3 regions of the Rummeliibacillus sp. NPDC094406 genome follow, and region 3 is predicted to be linked to each of the others. Evidence: riboswitches for the same ligand, from Rfam matches in the RefSeq annotation. Region 3 holds a riboswitch; each other region holds the start of a gene.
The links. Region 3 has a riboswitch for thiamine pyrophosphate ahead of thiT (energy-coupled thiamine transporter ThiT). Riboswitches for the same ligand answer to the same signal wherever they lie in the genome.
Positions count from the first base shown of each region.

Region 1: another riboswitch for thiamine pyrophosphate. It lies ahead of tenA (thiaminase II); the one in region 3 lies ahead of thiT (energy-coupled thiamine transporter ThiT).
Region 2: another riboswitch for thiamine pyrophosphate. It lies ahead of thiC (phosphomethylpyrimidine synthase ThiC); the one in region 3 lies ahead of thiT (energy-coupled thiamine transporter ThiT).

Region 1 is NZ_JBIWGZ010000007.1:47,103-55,385, reverse strand. It holds gene ACIQ4I_RS16860 (HIT family protein) at 1-306, opposite strand, end outside; gene ACIQ4I_RS16855 (MBL fold metallo-hydrolase) at 476-1,189, shown strand; gene ACIQ4I_RS16850 (TetR/AcrR family transcriptional regulator) at 1,218-1,784, shown strand; gene ACIQ4I_RS16845 (YrdB family protein) at 1,818-2,165, shown strand; gene thiE (thiamine phosphate synthase) at 2,269-2,892, opposite strand; gene thiD (bifunctional hydroxymethylpyrimidine kinase/phosphomethylpyrimidine kinase) at 2,879-3,703, opposite strand; gene thiM (hydroxyethylthiazole kinase) at 3,703-4,452, opposite strand; gene tenA (thiaminase II) at 4,439-5,122, opposite strand; TPP riboswitch at 5,184-5,282, opposite strand; TPP riboswitch at 5,346-5,443, opposite strand; gene ACIQ4I_RS16820 (VOC family protein) at 5,502-5,921, opposite strand; gene ACIQ4I_RS16815 (class I SAM-dependent methyltransferase) at 6,127-6,879, shown strand; gene ACIQ4I_RS16810 (LysR family transcriptional regulator) at 6,901-7,818, opposite strand; gene ACIQ4I_RS16805 (GNAT family N-acetyltransferase) at 7,848-8,283, opposite strand, start outside.
Region 2 is NZ_JBIWGZ010000001.1:22,408-30,690, forward strand. It holds gene ACIQ4I_RS00100 (HAD family hydrolase) at 1-326, shown strand, start outside; gene ACIQ4I_RS00105 (hypothetical protein) at 813-1,280, shown strand; gene ACIQ4I_RS00110 (GNAT family N-acetyltransferase) at 1,427-1,894, opposite strand; gene sstT (serine/threonine transporter SstT) at 2,378-3,586, shown strand; gene ACIQ4I_RS00120 (PPC domain-containing protein) at 3,777-4,925, opposite strand; gene thiC (phosphomethylpyrimidine synthase ThiC) at 5,222-7,000, opposite strand; TPP riboswitch at 7,130-7,244, opposite strand; gene ACIQ4I_RS00130 (DUF6434 domain-containing protein) at 7,486-8,055, opposite strand.
Region 3 is NZ_JBIWGZ010000008.1:34,065-42,347, forward strand. It holds gene ACIQ4I_RS17810 (aminopeptidase) at 1-446, shown strand, start outside; gene ACIQ4I_RS17815 (hypothetical protein) at 626-766, shown strand; gene mreBH (rod-share determining protein MreBH) at 1,011-2,009, shown strand; gene ACIQ4I_RS17825 (beta-class carbonic anhydrase) at 2,090-2,650, shown strand; gene ACIQ4I_RS17830 (GNAT family N-acetyltransferase) at 2,818-3,363, opposite strand; gene ACIQ4I_RS17835 (polyphosphate kinase 2 family protein) at 3,439-4,209, opposite strand; gene ACIQ4I_RS17840 (tryptophan-rich sensory protein) at 4,399-5,127, shown strand; gene map (type I methionyl aminopeptidase) at 5,175-5,927, opposite strand; gene thiT (energy-coupled thiamine transporter ThiT) at 6,175-6,735, opposite strand; TPP riboswitch at 6,858-6,963, opposite strand; gene ACIQ4I_RS17855 (magnetosome magnetite crystal formation protein family) at 7,245-7,601, shown strand; gene ACIQ4I_RS17860 (aminopeptidase) at 7,968-8,283, opposite strand, start outside.

The DNA of each region.
Region 1 (8,283 bases), on a different contig from region 3:
ATCTTCGTTATAAAAATAATAAACGTATTCGATTCCTAAAACTTCTCTTTGAGCTTTTCTTATCTTAGATAATAAGTAAATATAATCAATTTTTTCTTCTTCCGTTAATTCATCAAAGCATTTAATGTGACGCTTAGATGCTAAAATAATTAAACCTTTAATCGGATAGGCAACATCTTGATGCGCATGAAAATATTTAGTTTCTGTTATGACACCTCCATCAGGCATAATCTCTCCACTTGTAAGTGCACAGCTTAAACATTCTACTTGAACAACCTTTCCATTGGATAAAATTATTTCTCTCATAGCGACCTCCGTAAAAGTGATTTCATTAACAATCATATATTCCCACAATATTTCGCTTATTTTATTATCGTTAATTTCTACCATTTATGTATCTTTTTTATTTAAAATAGCATAAACTAATGTTATTAGTTAATTAACTAATTAAATTAGTTTTCGGAAGGAGTACGCCATGAAAATCACGAAAAATGATTATATATTTCAGTTATCCTTTATGCCTAATGTATTTCCGGTGAACTGTTATCTGATTGAAGAGACGGATCGACTTACTCTAATTGATGCAGGGCTTCCTTATAGTGCAAAAAGTATTATAAAAGCTTCACAAAAGATTGGAAAACCCATAGCAAATATCGTTTTGACGCATGCTCACAATGACCATGTAGGTTCCTTGGATGCATTAAAAGCTTCATTGCCAAACGTTCAAGTAAGTATTTCTGCACGTGATGCACTCTTACTAAAAGGAGATACAAAACTTCTGGAAGATGAGCCTTCTTCTCCAATTCGGGGAGGGATTCCAAAGAAAATTCAAACGAAGCCAGATATATTGTTGAAAGATGGGAATCTTATAGGTTCACTCGAAGTTGTTACTGCTCCAGGGCATACGCCTGGCTCCATAGCATTATTGGATACTCGTAATGGTAATCTAATCGCCGGGGATGCTTTTCAAATCAGAGGTGGAATAGCCGTTTCAGGTGTTTTAAAACCTTCTTTCCCATTTCCTGCACTCGCTACTTGGAATAAACAAGTTGCGGTCGACAGTGCAAAAAAACTAATAGACCTAAATCCAAGTTTACTAGCTGTTGGACATGGGCAAATGATTGAAAAACCTATACAAGCGATGAAGCAAGCAATCGATGATGCTTCGCGATTATTAAAAACCAAATAATAGGAAGTGATTAGGAGGTGAAGAAAAAATGGCCCCTCGCATGAAGATAGATTTTAATATTGTACTTCAAAAAGCAACTGACATCATTGATGAAAAAGGGTTAGATGAACTATCTCTGAGTTTATTAGCTAAAGAATTGCAAATCCGTCCACCTTCCTTATACAATCATGTGAATAGTCTTTCAGAATTGAAACAGGCCTTAGCTATTCAAGGGCTTAAAAAGCTTTATCAATACATGCTACATGCTGCAATAGGGACATCGGGAGACGATGCAATCCGCAAAATTAGTGAAGCGTATGTTCAATTTGTAAGAACACACCCAGGTCTTTATGATGCTACAACTCGATTTCCAAATCCTGAAGATTCAGAACTACAGCATCAGCAACAATTAATCGTTGATCTAGTGATGCAAGTTCTCGAAGCCTATGGTTTACAAAAAGAAATGGCAGTTCATATGGTTAGAGGATTACGTAGTATTCTGCATGGTTTTACGTCAATCGAACATATGGGTGGCTTTGGAATACCATTGGATATTGATAAAAGTCTATCCATTTTAATCAATACTTTTATTGAAGGAATTCACTCGATAGCTTAATGTTCTGAAGACTAAATAGAAAGAGGTATGAGAATGGTCTTTTTAACAATTCTTGAGATGATGAACTTAGGATTACGCTTTATATTAGAACTTACTGGTCTTATACTTTATGGTTACTGGGGATTTCAAACGGGGAATACCCATATTCAAAAAGGGATACTCAGTATTTCAATTCCTTTAAGCATCGCAGTAATCTGGGCTTTGTTTGGTTCTCCAAAAGCCAATATTCCTCTACCTGCAACTGCTCATTTCATATTAGAAATGATAATTTTCTTATTGCCCGTCCTGCTATTAATTAGCTTAGGAAAAGTAGCAGTAGCGTGTGTATACGGATTGATATTCATACTAAATAAAATATTACTTGTATTCTGGCATTCATGAATAATAAAATACTTAAACTTAAAACATTTAATAACACTTTGAATCTATATAATTCAAAGTGTTATTGAAATGGATAATAATTATTTTTTGAAGCTGTTTTCTTTTATAAAGAAGAAAAAGACTGAATTGTCGCCTTTCTATTAGGACTTTCACTAATGGCTGATATGACGGCAACTCCATCTGCTCCTGCTTGCCGTACTTCATGTGCATTTTGCTCTGTAATTCCACCAATCGCGACAAGTGGGAAATCAGGATACATGACTCTTGCTTGGTGTAAAAATGTTACACCTGCTGGCTTTTTCGCATCTGATTTTGATTTTGTTTCATAAATTGGTCCAATGCCAACATAATCCGCTCCACCTATCACTGCCTTCTCCATTTCCTCTTTCGTATGCACAGAGATCCCTACAATTTTGCCTTTGAATTTTGTTCGAATTGCTTCAAGAGCTATATCATCTTGTCCTACATGCACACCATCTGCATTAATCTTCAAAGCAAGATCAACATCATCATTCACAATAAAGGGAACATTGTAATGCTTACATAACGTTTGACACGCTATGGCAAAATATTCTAAATCATGCTCTTTTAACGCAGCCTCCCCTTTTTCTCGTAATTGGAAAATAGTTACTCCTGCTTTTAATGCTTCCTCAAGTACCTCTAAAGGGCTATCAATACAATTTCGTGTTCCCATAATAAAGTAAACAGCTAAATCATTTCGTTTCAATGATTGTCACCTCGCAAACTCCATTTTCCTTTTTATATGCAAAGTGATTTGTTGGGCCATGGCCGTGCCCGATATTTAAAGGATTTTGTATCGCTAATTGTACAAATTTCTTTGCTTCAATGATCGCTTCACGTAAATCATAACCCTGACCTAAAAATGCTGCTATTGCAGATGAAAATGTGCAACCTGTTCCATGTGTCTGCTTTGTATCAATACGCTTCGTTTGCATTGAGAATGATGTGCCATCTTGAAAATAAACCGTATCAATCGCTTCTTCACCTTCTAAATGACCACCTTTCATCACAACGCAAGAAACGCCCATATTAAGAATTATCTTTGCGGCTTTCTCTATATCTGCAGCAGTTCTGATCGTGTTCCCACTTATTACTTCTGCTTCAGGAATATTTGGCGTAAGTACAGTAGCAAGTGGCAGTAGTGAACTTTTCAAAGCTTTGATGGCTTCTGATTGAAGGAGAGATGCACCACCTTTTGCAATCATGACTGGATCAACAACAAGCTGGATTTCTTTATCCTTTAAGCTTTGAGCAACGGCTTCAATTATTTCTGCAGAAAAAAGCATACCTGTTTTGGCAGCTTTTACAGGTAAATCTTGCATTACTACTTCAATTTGTTGTTGTACAAATTCAGCTGTTGCAGGGAAGATCCCTTCTACCCCTAAAGTATTTTGTGCAGTTAGTGCAGTAATAGCGGATGTACCGAAAACACCTAACTCTTGAAATGTTTTTAAATCAGCTTGGATTCCTGCCCCTCCACCACTATCAGAGCCCGCTATTGTCATCACAATGTCCATTATTGTTCACCTCTAGAGATATCGTGTAATGCATTTAATACTTCCACTTGGAAAGAGCCTAGTGGACCTGCAATAGCTGCACGCTCTGCAACAGCTTTATAATCTTGTAAAACATCATGAAGAACAGTTAAAGGATTGCCTTCTACAGCTAATGCCGCACTACAAACTGCACTAAGTAAGCAGCCTGTTCCTGTCACCTGCGTCATTATTTCATTGCCTCCTCCAATGGTATAAGTTTGCTCGCCATTTGTTAAGATATCTGAAGGGCCCGTTACAATGACTAGACAATGATATTGACGTGCTACTTGTTTCGCTACTTGTTCAACATCGATTTCTCCTTCTCCACTGTCTACACCTTTTACTTGCCATTTAACACCTGCAATACTTGCTAGTTCCCCGGCATTACAACGGATTAAGTCAAATTTCACCGCTTCCAGTAATTCTTGAACCGTTTGTTTACGAAATGCTGTAGCGCCTACACCAACAGGGTCAAGGACAACGGGTATTTCTTTCTCGTTTGCTTTACGACCTGCAAGAATCATTGCTTCCTTAGTTCGACTGTTAATGGTTCCAATATTAAGTAATAAGGTAGAGGCATTGGATACCATTTCTTCGACCTCAGATGCTTCATCTGCCATTACAGGTGAAGCACCAATTGCAAGAAGCCCGTTAGCTGTAAAGTTCGCTACAACATAATTCGTAATACAATGGACAAGAGGACTTGTCATTCGAATTTTAGATATACTCATAATTGACCACTTCACCTTTCCAATCTTCTAAAGTCCAAGGCATTTCCCAAAACTTCCATTCATAATAGCAACTTTTCTTGAAATGAGATTTCAATAAAGATACTTTTTCAGGTTGTTCTTTTGCAAAACGATTCATCATCGACTTTTGCAATTCAATTTTTTCTTTATAATCCGGATCACTGTACATCGTAATCCATTCTTCATAAAGTTTGACACCTGGTTTAGCGTCTTTGTATTTTTCTCCAATTTCTTGATACAACCAAGGGCATGGGAACATGGCTGCAAATGCTTCAGCAACATCACCATTATGAGCTGTATTGTACATATGACTAACGTAATTGTACGCGGCCGGTGCAGGTTCAAATGTTTCTAATTCTTGATCAGTTACACCAAGCTCATGGAAAACTGTCCGATGCAATTCCAGCTCAGCTTCATTAATATGACGAGCTGTTTCTAAAAAATAAGCAATATCCTCATTCGTAATTGCCTTTGATGCAGCTATCGCTAACACTTTTGTATAATGCTTTAAATAATAAGCATCCTGCATCATATAAAATTTGAATTTCTCAATTGGCAGAGTTCCTCCAACTAATCCCTTTACAAATGGATGTTCAAAACTACCTTCCCAATAAAAATCTGTCTCTTTTCTTACCTCTTCACAAAATGTCATCCTAAGTCCTCCTTGTAGTGGACGTAGACGCAAAAAAAGTCTCCATGCTAAACATAGAGACTTCATAGTGAATATTGCTCCCTACGTCAGTATTAACTGTCAGGTTCTAAGGGTCAGGTTTTAACCTTCTCAACACAAAAGTGTCCCCCCGCACAAAAATATTTGGTTGGTAACAAAAAAGCTCTCCAAATCGGAGAGCTACTGTACAAAAATCATGCATTATTATGCTATGTACTTTGCTCCCTACGTCAGTGTTAACTGTCAGGTTCTAAGGGTCAGGTTCTACCTTCTCAACGCATAAGCGTCCCCCCGCAAATATTTAAGTTGCTATTATCGTAGCATTTCTTACTCAGCTGCTCAAGGATAAATTTATCCTTTATTAGTCACCAATGCCAGGGGTGTTCATTAAGACAATTCTCCAACCATCTGGATCTTCAATTGTAACGCCTGATTCTTCCCAGTATCCGTTCTCTGGTGAAACTATATCATATCCCATATTCTTCAATCTATTTTTGATATCTTCAATTATTTTACGATCAGGGATATAGAAGACGAGTAGGTTATCCTTTGTTGGAGCTGGACAAGGACTACCATCTATATGTTGAGTAAATTCCAAATGATAGTCAAAACCGGGAAGCCCAATCATTATTCCTTTATATCCCCTATGCCCTTCAAATGAGCCAATCGTTTTCAATCCTAATCCTTTACAATAGAAATCTACAACTTTGTCGAGTTGATCCGTAGGGCGTGCCACTCGAATTTGCGCTACTTTCATTTCATTTGGCCAATTACTTTCCATTCCTTCATCCCCTTATTTTCATTCTCAAATTACTAATTACTACCATAATTATAACAAGGGGGTAATCGAGCATACCTTAAGTAATTAGACTGAATTTGAATTAAACAATTTAATTCTATATTCCACTTTGGAATTAATACACCCTTTATCAGTCATATCTCTACTATCAAATTCTCTGTTATCCTCATCTAAAGGAGATGATCAAATGAGAGAATGGAATGCAGTTTTATATGATAAAAAGCATGATTTCGTTTCAAAATTTGGCGGGAGTTTAGTCGAATTACTAGCACCACAAAAAGAGGAAACAGTCTTAGATTTAGGCTGTGGTACAGGAGATTTAGCAAATGAAATCACAAATCAAGGAGCTATTGTGCATGGCATAGATGCATCGGAAACAATGATTTATCAAGCACAAACAAAATATCCACAAATACAATTTTCTGTACGAGATGCTACACAAATAGATACACATCATCAATTTGATGCAGTTTTCTCCAACGCCTCATTACATTGGATCAAACAACCTGAAATGGTTGTCCAAAATGTTTACAATGCTTTAAAAACAAATGGTCGTTTTGTTGCTGAGATGGGTGGCAAAGGAAATATTTCTTCAATCGTGAATGCGATAAAACAAAGCATGGATGAATTAGGTTATACGTATATTGAAGATTATTTTCCTTGGTACTTTCCAACCGCAGAGGAATATAGTGAATTATTACAACATGCAGGTTTTCAAGTAAAGATGATGACATTATATGAACGTCCAACCCCACTTATTGGAGAAGACGGTATCAGAAATTGGCTGCAAATGTTTAGTAATAATATTTTTCAGCATTTATCTGAATATCAAAAAAATAATGTTGTTCAATTATGCGAAAAGATTTTAAAACCTCAGTTATATAAAGAACATACATGGATTGCTGATTATTGGAGACTCCGTTTTGTTGCAGTTAAATAGACGAAATAAAAGGCATTTCTGTTAATTTGAAATGCCTTTCCTTTTTGAAGCGAAACTTCCATCAGTGGGGGTTTTACAATCCGTTAATGCAAGGTAAATTTCCTTGCTACTTTCTAGAAAAGCCTGAATATCACTAGATATGTATTTAGAAATAAAGTAAGTTTGCGAGGTTATATGTTCAAATAAATTTAAAGACCGGATACAAAGGGTGCCTCCCTCTTTTTGCACAACACTTTGTGGTAAAAATGCAATGCCCAGTCCTTGCTTAACAAAGTTTTTGATAACTTCTGTTTGGTTAACTTTCATACTTTTATGTGAAGGAAATTGGCTTATAAGCACATGTTGAACGGCTTCCCAATAAGGTGCGTACTCATGTGTTAAAATTATCTCGCTTTTTAATAATTCGGTTGGCTCTACTTCACTTTTAGAAGGTGAGATGACTAATTGAATAGATTCATCCGCAATCATTTCAATTTGTAAATCTCGTGTAGATATTATTTTCGATAGACCGATATCAATGGCACCACGATAAGCAGCTTCCCCTATTTCATTTGAATTTAATAATTCAATCGATAACTGAATATGCGGCTTGTTTGCATTAAAATGCTCGATGATCCTAGGCAAAGTTGAGTTGGCAATCTGTGGGGCTACACCAATTGTTAAATTAGACGTATAACCTTCCAAAAAGGCTTGGGTACTCCATAACGAATCATCAAGCATTTCAATTAACTTTTCAGCTTTTTCAAAGAAGTAAGCACCCGCTATATTTAATCGTACTTTTTTGCCACTTCGTTCAAATAAGGGTGTTTGTAGTTCTTTTTCTAAATGATGAATATGTTTTGTTACAGTCGATTGTGTTAAAAAGCGTTTTTCTGCCGCTTCCCCAAAGTTCTCTGTTTTAGCTGCAACTAAAAAAGTCCTTAACCATTCCGTTTCCATAAGCACTTCTCCCATCAACAGTATTCAAACTATAAAACTTTTTGAAGCTCAATTTCATCTCTAATTGGAATACCGTCATTCCCTACAAGCGGAATTTCTGGTTTGTATTTTCTCGCTATTTGTACTGCATTGGGGTAAACCTTTGTTAAATGATATCCTCTCTTTTGGTAAAACTTTAATGCATGCAAATTATCATTTGTTGTAATTAACGTAACGAGTTGGCAGCCCTTTGCTAGAGTTGTTTTTTCAACCTCTTGAACAAGTATTGTGCCAATTCCACGATTCTCTTCGATGCTATCTAAAGAAATAATCTCACATTTTTTACCTCGAAGAATATATGTGACGAGTCCAATGATCTCGTGTTGATCATTAAGAAAAACATATCCATCTAATTGGCTGCAATCATATATCCCTGATGAAATAACCATTTCTGTAGTACCCCAATGTTGAATAAAGAAGTTGATT
Region 2 (8,283 bases), on a different contig from region 3:
TAGAGGAACACGGTGGAATTCTTTTTGAAAATGTGGAAGATGTACTATATAACCTTTCAAAGAAATATAAACTTTTTATCGTTAGTAATTGTCAACAGGGTTATATTGAGGGGTTTTTTCGGTATCATAAACTTGAAAGTTACTTTTTAGATTATGAAAACCCCGATAGAACAGGACTTACAAAAGGAGAGAATATCAAATTAATCATTGAAAGAAACAACCTTTCAAAACCTGTTTATGTTGGTGACACAGAGGGCGATCTGAAGGCGTCTAGGTATGCGGGTATCCCTTTTGTTTACGCGCAAAGTACGGTTTTGGGAATGTAATTGAATATGATCACGTAATAGAGAAATTCGATGATCTTTTAGGCTTGTTTTAAAAACAGTCATTTAAAAGCCATAAAAAATAACCCATTTTTGAGTTAAAGGCTCAGATAGGTTATATATTCCATTACAGCCAATCCCCTTGAGGGAACCAACTATCTAATTGACCGTTCGATTCGACAACATCGGCGGTCTTTTTATTTTATGCTTTTGATAGTTATAGTATACGTGAAGAGGGAATCATAGAGGTCATTATAGATATGTCCCTGGCACTTGATCAATTAAAAAGCATAAAATGCCTATTGAAAGTGCCTATTTAGTATCAAATCACCCAAAAATTAATGTTAAGCGGTAGCACAAAGCGTTCTATCTCAAATATAGTGCCTAACAAGGGCTTTGGAAATAATTTTAGAATAAAAGTATAAAATAAAAGAAAAGAAGTAATCAGATTTATAGAATAGTTAACTTTAAGAAGGAGAGGTGGAACGAATGAAATATAAAATAATAGTGAGAGTTTATGTTTCGATGTTTATTTTAGCGAATATAATGTTTCTCGTAATTGAAGGAAATAAAGATGGATTTAGAAAATCGTTCTTAGTATATGGTAGTGAAATAACAGAAGCTCAATTTATTCAACTCAATCAATTAGATATTGCAACTACATTTATAGAATATGTCATCATCACGCTTATACTTATAGGTGCTACTTTCACTATAATTCAAAAGCGTGAAAATAATTTTAAACGTTTTATATTATTTAATGGATTGGCTTGTATGTTATTTTATACCGTAGGAATTTTGTTAGCGAAGATGGAAGTAGCTCCAATTGGAAATTTAACTCAACAATTAATATTGCCTATATATATCCTATTTTTCTTATGGATATATAGTGTAGTTCAATTTTCATTTAAAAAGAGAAAAATAGAGAATCATTATAAAAAAATAACCCATCCTTGAGTGCAGCTCGAATGGGTTATCTGTACCTATTAGCCAATCCCCTTGAGGGAACCAACTATACCAACTATCTATTGACCGTTCGGCGTACTGACATCGGCGGTCTTTTTTATTTATGCTTTTAATAGTTTTAGTATAAGAGGGGATTGTTAGTAATTTAAGTTCTTGTCTTTCTCCCAAACCATGACTTTCTCTCCATTCTCATCAAGCTCCCCATTAAAACGAAAGCCGTGAGATTTATAGAGATGAATGGCGCCTTGATTATTTTCGTATACACTTAGATAAATTTTATTACAGTTATATTTTTTTATGAGAAACTGCATTAGCTCTTTAAGAAAAACATGCCCATATCCCTTTCCTTGGTGGTGATAATCGATCAGATAACGATCTAGCCATATTCGGCTACCTTCTAGTTGGTCGGGAAATTTACCATACATTGCAAAGCCAATTGGCATATTGTCCAGATACAAGCCCACTGGTACAAAGTTTTCTACTTCTTCAGCTTCTTCTAAGCACTCAGCAGGTGATTCGATAAACCCTTCCTGTGAATCAGCAATTTGCAATGCTAGTATTTCATTTTTATTGGCGGATGTAATGTCACGAATTTCCGTGAACATAATTTCAAAACCCTTCTTTTTTAGTATCTATATTCACTCTAAACTATATTGTTACCGTATAGTCAAGGGAGAACACTTCGATTATTAGTGTAGAAGGGGAATAGAAGAAGTCTATTCATTTTAACAGTTACCATTTTAATAGATGTGTTATCCATCTAAATATTATGCTTTTACTAACTTTAGTTGAGGAAAATGTTGTTGTTTTTCCATGGAAGTTAAATTTCAGGTCTAACATTCATTTAATGTTCTTATTTACTAATAACTTGATAGAAATTGTATCTATAAGCTAGAACATTAACTCACTAACCTTATAGCTTCGTTCTGAAATTAGTAAAATAAGACATAAATAAACAGTGTTATTTTAAAAATTATTGTCGCAATTCTAAAATTTCATGATAAAATGTACTTTATAGAAATACAAAGTGTTTTCTTGGGTGGAAATCAGCGCGTTTTTTGCATCAGGGGCACAGAAGGGGAAACATTATGAAGAATATTATGAAAAAGTGGAATGCTATTAGTCTAGTTAATCGTATTATTATCGGTATTATCATCGGCGTCATCGTGGCACTCGTATTCCCAAAAGCAGCATGGATTCCAATGCTGGGTACATTATTTGTTGGTGCGTTAAAGGCAGTTGCGCCTATACTTGTTTTTTTACTCGTTATGAATGCAATTGCAGGTCATGAAAGTGGCAAAAAAACGAATATGAAAACGATAATTGTACTTTATGGTATTGGTACATTTTTATCAGGATGTGTAGCAGTCATTGCGACAACAATCTTCCCAGTTCAATTAACATTAAAGGAAAGTACAAGTGAACTAAAACCTCCTGGTAGTGTTTGGGAAGTAATTCAAAAACTTCTTGAAAATATCGTTTCAAATCCAGTAGATGCATTAATGCATGCTAACTATATAGGTATCTTAGCTTGGGCACTTGTATTAGGGGTAGCACTTAAGCAAGCAAGCGATTCAACTAAAGGTGTGCTATTAAACTTTTCAGATGCTATCTCAAAGGTTGTACAATGGGTTATTAATCTAGCACCGATTGGTATTATCGGTATCGTGTATGATACCATCGTAACGAACGGCTTATCATCATTACTAAAATATGGACAACTACTTATTATATTAGTAGGATGTATGGTATTTATCGCTTTAGTGGTAAATCCATTAATCGTCTTTATTGCAGCACGCAGAAATCCATATCCACTTGTGTTAACAGCATTAAAAGAAAGTGGGATTACAGCATTCTTCACTCGTAGCTCTGCCGCGAATATCCCAGTGAATATTAAGCTTTGTGAAAAATTAGGTTTAGATAAAGATACATATGCTGTATCAATTCCATTAGGCTCTACGATTAATATGGGGGGTGCAGCTGTTACGATTTCCGTATTGACATTAGCAGCAGCACATACGTTAAATATTAATATTGATATTCCAACAGCCATTATTTTAATGGTTGTATCAGCAGTTTCTGCAGCAGGTGCTTCAGGTGTTGCGGGTGGCTCATTACTATTAATTCCACTAGCATGTAGCTTATTCGGAATTCCAAACGAAGTTGCAATGCAAGTCGTTGCGATCGGCTTTATCATTGGGGTCGTTCAAGACTCTTGTGAAACAGCACTTAACTCTTCATCAGACGTAGTTTTCACAGCAGCAGCACAATATGCGAATGAACGTAAAAATAAATAAGATCTAAAATGCTATTTAAGATTGACCATTGTATAAGATTTAATCTATACAGATAACTTCTTTTCAAACATAAAAATACCCATTAGTGACTTAGTAGCACTGATGGGTATTTTGTTATTGCCGATTTTTCATCGTTTATTCTGTTCTTTACAAAAATATTTAAAATCGAGAAAGCTGAATACTATATGTTCTATTTTGTAACAATCACATTATAAGGCTTGGACCGATCACCAGAATTATGAGTAACATTAATATAATAAGTTCCTTTAGATAATTTTTGATTGAATGATGTGTAACCAGTAGCATTATTACTACTATCCGAATAAATGTAATTTATCTCTTTACCATTTGAATCATACAATTGAAGTTTTCTTTTTGAACCAGTGATATTAGAAATATTTACTTTGTATGTTGCCTTAGATGTAATATCTATTTTATAGTAATCTTTCGAATCCATATATTGTAGAAACCAGCCTTTATACGTATAGTTCAGCTGAATTGAATTTGCTGTTGCTAATGTGTTATTCGGTTCAGTTTCTACGTAATTATTTGCATTAAAAGTAGCTTCAAAATTATATTCTTTGTTGTAACTATTTGAATAATTTTCTATTTTCACATAATATGATCCTGCAGGTAAGCCGGATCCGAATTTTGTAAAACCATTGGCATTGCTAGAATTATCGGTATAGCTATAATCAATTTTATCGCCATTTGAATTTAATAAAGTGACTTTCCATTTTGCACCTGATAAATTGCTTAGATTTATATATACTTCTCCATTTTCAGAAGTAGAAAATGAATAATAATCAGCTTTATCGTAAGAAGATCTATGGATTAATCCTGTATAGGTTGTTGATACTTCAATGGGATCAGCCTTTTCTAAAGTATCATTATTTTCCGTTTCATAATTGGGAGATGGAGACGTTGTTACATTTAGTTTATATTCCTTGTTCAAAGTATTCGAATAACTTTCTACTTTAATAAAATAAGTACCTTTCGGTAAACCCATAATTAAACTGTTAAATCCTGTTGCAGAAGAATCATAGTTCGTAAACTCATAACTCATTGTATTTCCAGTTTGATCTAATAAGGAAAACTTCCATTTTGTCCCTGACAAATTGCTTAAATTTATGGTTACTTTGCCATCTTCGTTAGTTGTAAATTGATAATATCTTACTTTTTCTACTTTATTCAAATTATCAGTATACGTTTTATTCGTTTCAATCCTTACAGAAGTCGCTAAAGTATTAGCTGATGCTGTAAAATCCCCACTCAATAATAGACCAAAATACAAAGAAAACATAAAAAATAAATAATAAAAGTACTTCTTTCCGCTCATGCACCACACTCCATTCTAAATTAATCCTTGACATACTATGTAACTGAAGTCATGCATATGCTTATTTTCTAGATACCTTATATCTATATCAATACATTATTAAGAAGTAAAAAATTATGATTAAAGGGGATGAGCCTGTGGGGGATACCGTAAAGTTTTTCCTTCGGAGTAACGTGGATTTTTTGTTACATCTATTACAATCAATAAAGCAGCTGGAAAGAAAAATCATTTTTCTTATCCAACTGCTCTTTTTTTCTTTATTAACTACCCATTATTTATTGAATAGTGTAGTTATTTTATTTGTAAATTTGACTTCCTTGATGACGAAATTCAGAAGCTTTATCTTTCAAACCTTCTCCAATTATATCATCAATAACAAGTTTTTTGTCTTTTGCTAAATTTCGAATATCTTGTGAAATACGCATACTGCAGAATTTTGGTCCACACATAGAACAGAAATGTGCAGTTTTCGCACCTTCAGCTGGTAATGTTTCATCATGGTATTCTAAAGCTCTTTCAGGATCGAGCGATAAGTTAAATTGGTCTTTCCACCGGAATTCAAAGCGAGCTTTTGACAAGGCATCATCTCGTTGTTGGGCACCTTTATGACCTTTTGCTAAGTCAGCAGCATGTGCAGCAATTTTGTACGTGATAACACCAGTTCGTACATCCTCTTTATTTGGTAATCCTAGATGTTCTTTTGGTGTTACATAGCATAACATTGCTGTACCAAACCATCCAATCATCGCAGCACCAATTGCAGAAGTGATGTGGTCATATCCAGGTGCAATATCAGTTGTAAGCGGTCCTAGTGTATAAAATGGTGCATCTTGGCAGATCTCCATTTGTTTATCTACATTTTCTTTAATCAAATGCATCGGAATATGTCCTGGACCTTCAATCATGACCTGTACATCATGTTTCCAAGCAATCTTGGTCAATTCTCCTAAAGTTTCAAGTTCAGAAAATTGTGCAGCATCATTAGCATCTGCGATGGATCCTGGACGCAAACCATCTCCTAACGAAAAGGTAATATCATAGGACTTCATAATTTCACAAATTTCCTCAAAATGAGTATATAAAAAGTTTTCTTCATGATGTGCTAAACACCATTGTGCAAGGATTGAACCCCCGCGAGATACAATCCCAGTCATTCTATTAACTGTTAATGGAATATAACTTAAAAGTACACCTGCGTGAATCGTAAAATAATCGACACCTTGTTCTGCTTGTTCAATCAAGGTATCCTTATATACTTCCCAGGTTAAATCTTCTGCAATCCCACCAACTTTTTCTAAAGCTTGATAAATAGGGACTGTTCCAACAGGTACTGGTGAATTTCTAATAATCCATTCTCTAGTCACATGAATGTTCTTACCTGTAGAAAGATCCATAATTGTATCGGCACCCCAGCGAGTTGCCCATGTCATCTTTTCAACTTCATCTTTGATAGAAGAAGACACAGCTGAATTTCCAATATTTGCATTGATTTTTACATGGAAATTCCGTCCTATAATCATAGGTTCAATTTCAGGATGATTAATATTAGCAGGTATAATTGCTCTACCTTCTGCAACTTCTTTACGAATAAATTCAGGTTCTACATTTTCTCGTATCGCAATAAACTCCATTTCAGGTGTGATGAATCCATTTCGTGCATAGTGAAGCTGTGTAACATTTTTTCCTTTTTGAGCACGTAATGGGCGGGAATTGATGTATGGGAATTGCTCTATAGAGTTAGAACTATTTTCTTTTTTGTAACCATTATCTTCAGGTCTCATACTTCTGCCTGTATATTCCTCTACATCATTTCTTTCTAAAATCCAATCTCTGCGAAGGGGAGGAAGACCCTCTCGAATGTTGATAGTGCGATGTTCATCTGTATAAGGGCCACTAGTGTCATAGATACGTACTGGGGGATTTTCAGTAACGCCATTAGCATCATTAGTTGGAGTTAAAGTAATTTCACGCATGGGTACCTTAATATCAGGACGTGTTCCTTCTACATATACTTTACGACTACCAGAAAAATTGGACATAACTGCAAAATTCATTTCTTCATTTGTTTTGTTCATCTTGTCTATCCTCTTTTCTAATTGATAATAGGGACAGATCTGTTTCACAGCAAATATCAGTAAAGAAAAAAACCAGGTCCATTATTAAAAATGGACCTGGCGATATAAACATAGATAATCTATCTTCTTTGCTCAGTGATGTAACATCCCCACGCTGGTATGAACCAGATCAGGTCCCGAGGGTTAAGAAACGTCAACGTGTTTCTCTCTCAGCCCAACTCAATGGACACCCCTTGTTATCAATATAAAATTTTTATAACCATATTATAGGGAAATAAGTAAAGAAAGTAAATACATAAAAAGGAATTAATAAAAAATTGATAGGTTATTTAATTTTAAACCAGATTATTAATATATTTATTCTAATAGAAAACATTCAATATCTCCTGATGAACGAGATAAACTGAAATTGGCAACAAAAGCGAGTTTCTGGTTGTCAAAAGTCAAATTACGTTCAAGTAGAAATGTTAAGGGGACCTAAAAAGTTAATTATTAGGCTCGTATTTATTACTTCCAGGAAGTTTCTTAATGTTATTCCACGCTTCAATTGCTTCTTGACGACTTTTTCCTTGGTTTTTTGGATTAGCAAAAAAGTCACGAATGAATTGATTGTATTCAAATTGGGGAGCAATCTTTTTCTTGTATGTAGGGTCTTTCTTTAACTCTTCTTCCGTATACCAAGCATTTACAGCATCACGATACGTTTTTCCAATGTTGTTTTTAAAGTAATTTTGGATATATGTAGAAAAATGAAAATTAGGAATAACTGTCTTGAAAAAGGCTCTTACATCTTGACTACATCGATGGTTTTCCATAATGACTGTATCAAGACTTAAATCTGTTTGAGGTTCTGCCTTCTTATTTACCTTTGATTTTCTAATTGGCTTTTTAATTTCTCCTGTTCGAAGAAATGTTTCAATTCGATCGGTAATTTCTATTTTTGAACCAGAAGCACTTATTCCATTTTTTCTGCAAAAAGTTTGTAATTCTTCTTTTAACCAATAAAAGTCTTTAAAACTTTGCACACTAATTTCTTTTGTTAGAGTAGGCCTCACTAAAAACACCTCCATATGTATTTAATTTCATTATAGAACATTTGTTCTTTTGTAGCAAAAATAATCCTATTCAACAATAACAAACCGAAAAATATATAAGGAGATTTTTTGCCTTCTTAAAGAAATATGTATTACCTTTTATTTACATGGTGAAATTTATTATGATACACCAAACAAATGGGCCTTGTGGTTGATAATATTTGCATGCTGCGCGCTTGTTAGTGCAGT
Region 3 (8,283 bases):
ATGTATCTTGCACTAAACCACTAAGCTATGGTGGCAATATTATTGATCATTTTACAATTACCTTTGAAAAAGGACGAATCGTCAAAATCGAAGCACAAGAAGGCGAAGAAGTTTTAAAAAACCTCGTAGCTTCTGATGAAGGTGCTCATTATTTGGGAGAAGTAGCCCTAGTACCACATCAATCTCCTATTTCTGCATCCGGTCTATTATTCTACAACACTTTATTTGATGAAAATGCATCCAACCATTTAGCAATCGGAAGTGCATATGCCTTCTGTATTGAAAATGGCACGAACATGACGCAAGAAGAATTATTAAATAAAGGTTTAAACCGTAGTATTACCCATGTAGATTTCATGGTGGGTTCTGGTGAAATGGATATCGACGGTATTACTGAAGACGATAAAATAGAAGCTGTGTTCCGCAATGGTAACTGGGCATTTTAACATCAATAGACGTTGCTATAAATAACCATTCCCTTTTTCATAAAACGTGTTATGATGATAGTGTTCTATAATTCTTGTAAAGATTTTATAGAATTCATATTTTAGCCTTATTTTAAGAGCTAAAATCATGTATACTATTAAATAACGAATATTCTTAATTTTAGGGAGGGTTATCGATAATGGCTTCATTTATTGCTACAGTAGGTGGAATGTTTGGTTTACTCCTAGTATCAACTGCATTATTAATTCATTATTTAAGAGTTGGTCTTGACTCTTCTACTTCTCATATCGTCGATCCAAAACCAAAAACTAAATTTTAATATGAAAGAGCTACTTGCAAAATCCAAGTAGCTCTTTTTTAAATTTCTCTCACAATTATTTAACATTCTTATAACATTTAATACCTTTTCTACTATATTTCTCCCATTATTTAACCTTTTATTTCAACTATCTATTCATTCTCCTATGTAATGATTGTTATATACCATAAAATAACATACTTTAATAGAAAAATATAATTTATACTTATGTAACCTGAGGTATTTAGAGGAGGAATTTTTACGTATGTTTTCGACAACAGCAATCGGAATCGATCTTGGCACAGCCAATACGTTAGTATATACAAAAAGTAAAGGAATTATTTTAAATGAACCATCAGTTGTTGCGTTCAATATAAACACAAATGAAATCATCGCTACTGGATTAGAAGCAAAAGAAATGGTTGGTAAAACACCAGTATCTATTAAAGCAATTCGTCCATTAAAAGACGGCGTTATCGCGGACTTTAATATGACAACAGCAATGATTAAAGCTATGATGGAAAAAGCCTCAAAAAAAATGGGTTCTTCCTTACGCAAGCCTAATGTGGTCGTATGTACACCATCTGGCGCAACTTCTGTAGAGCGTCTTGCTATTCAAGACGCAGTTAAACAATGCGGTGCAAAAGAAGTTTACTTAATCGATGAACCTGTCGCTGCTGCAATCGGTGCAGAACTCCCTGTCAGTGATCCAATAGCAAGCGTTATCGTAGATATAGGTGGCGGTACAACAGAAGTCGGAATTATTTCTTTTGGAGGAATCGTTACTTCTAATACAATGAAACTTGGTGGCGACCACATGAATGAAGAAATTATTCAATTCGCTCGTAAAGCATTTAACGTATTAATCGGTGAACCTACTGCTGAAAGAATTAAACAAGAAATTGGCTATGCACTGATTGAGCATTCATCAGAAATATTGGAAGTTCGTGGGCGTGATATTGTTACTGGTCTGCCAAAAACAATTACAGTGTCTTCTCTTGAAATTCAGGATTGTCTAAAAGAAAATCTATTATCTATTTTAGAATTGATTGGTAGAACATTAGAAAGTTGCCCTCCAGAATTATCTGGTGATATCGTAGATCGTGGTATAGTTCTAACTGGTGGTGGCTCTCTTTTAAAAGGTATGACAGAGTGGCTTTCAATTGAATTAGCGGTACCTGTACATTTAGCTCCTGACCCACTGGAATCAGTAGCAGTAGGTACAGGAAAAGCATTAGATACAATCCATTTACTAAAAAAATAAAAAATTCTATATTTTTGGTAATAGTTATCTTACAATTAGTAATGTAAGGAAAGGGGAATTGGGAAAGGAGAAGTGATAGCGTGTCTATAATAAATGATATTCTTACATTCAATGAATCCTTTGTGAATGAAAAAAGATATGAACCTTACATTACTAGTAAATATCCTGATAAACGTTTTGTAATTTTAACTTGTATGGATACCCGTCTGGTCGAATTACTACCTAAGGCGATGAATCTTCGTAATGGTGATGTGAAAATGATCAAGAGTGCTGGTGCAATTTTAAACCATCCATTCGGAGGAATTATGCGAAGTTTACTTGTTGCAATTTATGAGTTACAAGCAGACGAAGTTTTTGTAGTAGGTCACTACGACTGCGGTATGAGTGCAGTTGATCCAAATAAAATGCTGCAAAATATGGTAGACCGTGGTATTAAACAAGAAACACTAGATGTACTTAATTATTCTGGAGTAGATTTAAATCAATGGTTACATGGTTTTGATGACGTACAATCTAACGTTCGTAATAGTGTTGAAATGATCAAAAACCATCCATTAGTATTAGACTCTATTCCTGTTCATGGTTTAGTTATTGACCCAAAAACAGGTCATTTAGATGTCGTAGTAGACGGTTCTAAATAATACAAGCTAGAATGCATGGCAAAAAGCGATTTTCTCAACTTACGGGAAAATCGCTTTTTAATTATTTATCGACATATTTCCTGGGAAATTCGACAACTTTTCTCCTACATTCCATTGAAGAATTTGCGAAAATTACTTCTCCATCTCCGCCAAGCGGCCTTTCCCTTTCAATAATCTTCCTCCATTAAAGCATATAAATAATGATCTTGCCATTTACCGTTAATATACAGCAACTTTCGTAATAACCCTTCTCTTATGAATCCTGCTTTCTCTAATACACGTACAGACGCTACATTTTTTGGAGAAACATATGCTTCTAAACGATGTATACATAAATCTTCAAAAGCAAATTTTGAAACGAGTGAAAGTGCATCGGAAACGATTCCCTTTCCAGTATGCGCTTCATCCATTGAATAACCGACAAATGCACTTGAGAAAGGCAGACGTCTAATAGAATATACTGAAATATGCCCAATGATTTCAGTTGTTCCAGAAGAGAAAATACCAAAACTATACTCACGATTTGCATGCATCTGTCTAATAGATTCTTGAATTTTCTTCGATTGTACTTTTTCCGTGTAATATTCAGGCGGATGTAATGGCTCATGAATAGACCAGTAACGCATATTACGAGTAACCATTTCTGTATATGACATCACATCCGCCATTTCTAATGTACGTAAATAACAACGCTGCCCCTCTAAAAAAACCATACTAACCATACCCACCCTTTGTGATAGCTTGTGAAGCTATTTGAGTTACTTCATACAGCTAAATGATGTTTATTATTACACTTCTTGTGTTATAGCCTCAGCAGGATCTGTAACTTGTAAACCGCGACGTTCACATTCTTTTTTTACATGTTTAATCGTTTCCTTTAACACTTGAATACGCGCATATTTTTTATCATTGCCTTCTATTAAGATCCAAGGTGCATTTTTTTTATCTGTTTTGTCAAACATATCATTAGCTGCTTCAATATAAAGTGGCCATTTATCTCTATTACGCCAATCTTCATCTGTCAGTTTCCACATTTTATATGGATCTTCTTGACGTTCTTTAAATCGATTTAACTGTTCCTCATTTGAAACATGAATCCAAAACTTCATCAGGATGAAATTATCATCCGTTAATAATTTCTCGAATTGATTGATTTCTTCGTAAGCACGTCCCCATTCAACCTTAGAAGCAAATCCCTCAATACGTTCTACAAGAACCCTTCCATACCATGTGCGGTCAAAAATTCCGATTTGGCCACGAGCAGGCAGTCGTTTCCAAAAACGATATAGGTGATTATATTTTAATTCATCTTGAGTTGGGGCAGCAATTGGATGTACCACATATCCACGTGGATCTAAACGTTGCGTTAAACGTTTTATAGCCCCACCTTTTCCCGCTGCATCCATACCTTCAAACCCAATGATTAAGCCAATATTATGATTAAATAAGAATTGCTGAATGTTGAGCATTTCGAATTGTAGCTCTTTTAACTCTTTTTTGTAGGAAATCTTTTCATCTAACTGTTGGTCTATATTCATATTTTCTATGCGCTTGGTCATCTTTATCTGCTCCCTTTTTTCTTCCATATTACTATATTACTGCAAAGTTCACTAAAATGGTATTTGTTGTTAGAGCAAAACGATTGTATACTTAAGGATGACTGATTTTATATAATGATTTTAGTTTTTAACAACTTGTAATCGATCATTAGATTTGTTTAGAAATCTAATCTAAAGGAGGAGATTTTATTGGGCAGACTGTTAGTCGTTACAATTGTTTACATCGCAATGATTGTATTTAGTACAGCTGCTAATATAATTCCACTAAATGGTCATACAACAAGTGAAATCTCCAACAGCTATACTGTCCTATTTAGTCCAGCAGGGTATGTTTATATTATTAGGGTATTTATTTATATTATTTTGGCTTATTGGATTTATCTATTATGGAAAAATCGCCATAATGAATATCATATTAGTTTAATGCAAATAGTCTTATTTGTAGCTAGTTCGTTATTTAATATGTTATGGATTTACTTGTGGCATTATGAATATTTCACATGGTCAATTGTGGCAATCATTTTAATGCTCCTGTCATTAACAGGTTTGTATTTTACATATCCTGCTTGGCATCGTTCATGGGGCGGACGATTACCAATTTCGATGTATCTTGCTTGGGTTAGTATTGTAACCTTTATGAATATTGCCTTTCTATTTACTCATAATCATTGGAACGTCTTAGGGCTTAGTGATCCACTATGGGCCGTTATTATGCTTACATGTGGAACAGCGATTGCATTGCATTTACGATTCCATTATGATGATATACTATTCCCTATCGTTTATATTTGGGCTTATATTGGAATTGCATTTAAAAATGGCTTTGAAGAATTGCTTGTTACGACTGCAGCTCTTTTCTTGAGTGGTGTATTAGTGGTCGGTATTATTTTTATAAAAAAACAAAAGCCCTCTGAATAATTACGTTCAGAGAGCTTCCCGCACCCTGCTAATTAGCAGGGTGTTTTTTAATCAATTTTTGTTGTAATAATTGGTTCACCATTAGTTACAATGATTGTATGTTCAAGTTGTGCTACAAGTGATTTATCTGGAGTGATAAAAGTCCAGCCATCACCTGCTTCTACAATGTGTTCTGCTTTTTGTGAGATAAATGGTTCTACTGCTAAAACCATTCCTTCTTTAAGAATTGTACGTTCCCAGGCATCGAAATAATTTAATACGTATTGTGGTTCTTCATGTAGTGAACGGCCAACACCATGTCCAGTTAAGTTCATAATCACCGCTAAGCCATGATCATGTGCTTCACGTTCTACAGCTTTACCGATTTGGTTTAGACGAGAACCTGCTTTTACTTTTGTCATCGCACGGTCAAATGCACTTTGAGCGACGTCACAGATTTTTTGAACTTCCGGTAAATCAACTTCTCCTACGATAAATGAAATACCCGTATCTGCATAATAACCGTCAACATGACCTGATACATCAATGTTAATCAAGTCACCTGCTTTTAGTTTATGAAGATTTGGAATACCATGTGCAACTTGTTCATTTACACTGATACAAGTGTATCCTGGAAAATCATATTCTGCTTTAGGCCCTGATACAGCACCTTTTTCTTCAAATAGGCGACCAGCTAGGTCATCTAATTCTTTAGTAGTTACACCTGGTTTTGTTGCGGCTTTCATTGCATCTCGAATTTCAGCCATTGCACGACCAGCTTTCAATAAAGCATCTATTTCTGCTTGCGTTTTTGCAATCATTTCTAACGATCCCTTCTAATTAAATATCTACACTTAACTATACCACAATTTTACGTTAAGCCGTTCTTATAAAACCTTTGCTTACGGACTCTATTGCTATCATATTATACTTTTTGAAAATGTTTACGATTACCATATTAATTAGAGATTTAATAATATACTTATGACTTTGTGACTCAGAATTTATTCTTAAAAAAGTTTTATGAAAAAGTCTAGCCCCCATATTTTGGTGGCTAGACTTGTAGTTCTATCGTTTTTGTTCTAATAATCGAGGTGCAGATGTAAATAGAAGTGCTGCAACAATAATCGTTAAAATAATTGCTGGAATCATATATGAACCGTTATAGATAATGGAATACCAATAGACATTTTGTTTGCCAGCATACTCTGCAAAAAAGATGATACCTGATACAGTATGTGCAATATAACGTAACATTCCCCCGATAAATGTTCCAATTGCAATATATGCTACCATTTGCTTTTTGCTTTCCTTTTTGCTTGCATTGATTATTCTATTTCTCATCACTCCTGCTAAACCAACTGCAGTAAAGGCAAAGAAATAATCAATAAAACCTTGTAGAGGTGTTAAAATATAGCCCCCCATTATTGCTTGTAATCCTCCCACTAGAAGTCCTGTTATAAGACCTGCTATTGTACCCCAACGAAATGCCATCAACACAATTGGCACCATTACAAGGCTAATGGAACCACCTTGTGGCCATAGTTTAAAGGATACTTGGTCTAAAACTAGACCGATTGCTGCAAAAATAGCAATCTCAACCATCATTAATAATCTTTTGTTGTTCAATTTTCAAATCCTCCTTAGTCCCGATGTAGATCACATAAGCCCCAAAGCCTATTCTAGGAAACTTTCCATTAGAGATTTCACCATAAAAAAACGACATCAGGATAGCCCTGACATCGAAATAAGTCGGTTTCTATCCACATTCCTACGCAAGTATTAACTCACAGGTTCAAAGGGTTAGAACTTCGGGTTCACTCTCAGCCGTCCATTACGGCTCCCCTTGTGGTCGATACATCATTAAATTTTATTGAACACATTTATTTTACTTAACTAAATATTGTATTTCAATGTTAGTTGCCCAAAAAATTAGATAATCAGTTTATCTGTAAAAAGATATTGCATTTTTATATTCGACACATTAAAGATGGAAAGAAGTACTTTAAGGGATTGATTTTAAAAATTTTACTATGATTAATGTTTAAATATTGATTTAAAACGCTAAAATAAATGAAGTATAACTCGAATCTTTTGCCCATTATTATGCGTATGTATAATAAATGGAGGTGTCATTATTGGATAATAATCGCATACTGTCAGCCCTTTGTTATTTTAGTATATTTTTTGCCGGATTTATATTACCATTAATCGTCTATTTTGTATCTACAGATCAAGATGTAAAAAGGCATGCAAAACGTGCATTTATCTCTCATCTACTGCTAATTATTCCTACTATTTTTGGAGTAATTATATTTATTGCTACCATAGCGGCAAGCCCTTTCAGCTATGAAATGAACATTATGAATGAATCATCTGGTAACGGTACATTCTTAGTAATCTTATGGTTTGTTTTTGTGATTGTAGAAGTAATAATATCACTTGTAGTTTTTATCTGGAATATTATTCAAGGAATTAAAGTACTTAGAGCTTAAGAGTACAATTTTATGGGTATAGTCTGAAATAGAAAAGTTTCTGGAATGGAGTGCTACTATATGCAAGTACGAAAAGTTGTAAAAGCAGCTATTAAGTTAGCTCCAATTGTTTATCCAATCATCATTAAAGCAATTGATGCTAAAAAGAAGAAGACTCCTATAAAGAAATAATTTGATGATGAATCGCCCTGGGGTTGTGATCCTTGAGGCGATTTTTTAGTTTTTCAGTACCACTTAGAGTTTCTTTAGCACCTCTCAGCGTTATTATCATAATTAGTTGGTAAGATTCTTCTACTTTCATTCAAATAACCTTTAAAGAATAAAAACTCCGCTCATTTCATTGTGAGCGGAGTTTTAGATTGTTGTTTAAAATGCCCAACTACCTTTACGGAAGATTGGTTCTACTGTTCCATCTGGTAAGATACCATCTATGTCCATTTCGCCGCTGCCGACCATGAAGTCTTCGTGTGTAATGGATGTGTTGATGCCTTTTTCTTCAAGTTGTTCTCTTGTAAGTGTACTGCCACCTTCGTAGCATGTTGGGTACGCTTCTCCAATTGCTAAGTGATTGGATGCATTTTCATCGAACAAAGTATTGTAATATAAAATATTAGAAGCTGAAATTGGTGATTCGTGCGGTACTAATGCTACTTCACCAAGATATTGAGACCCTTCATCAGCT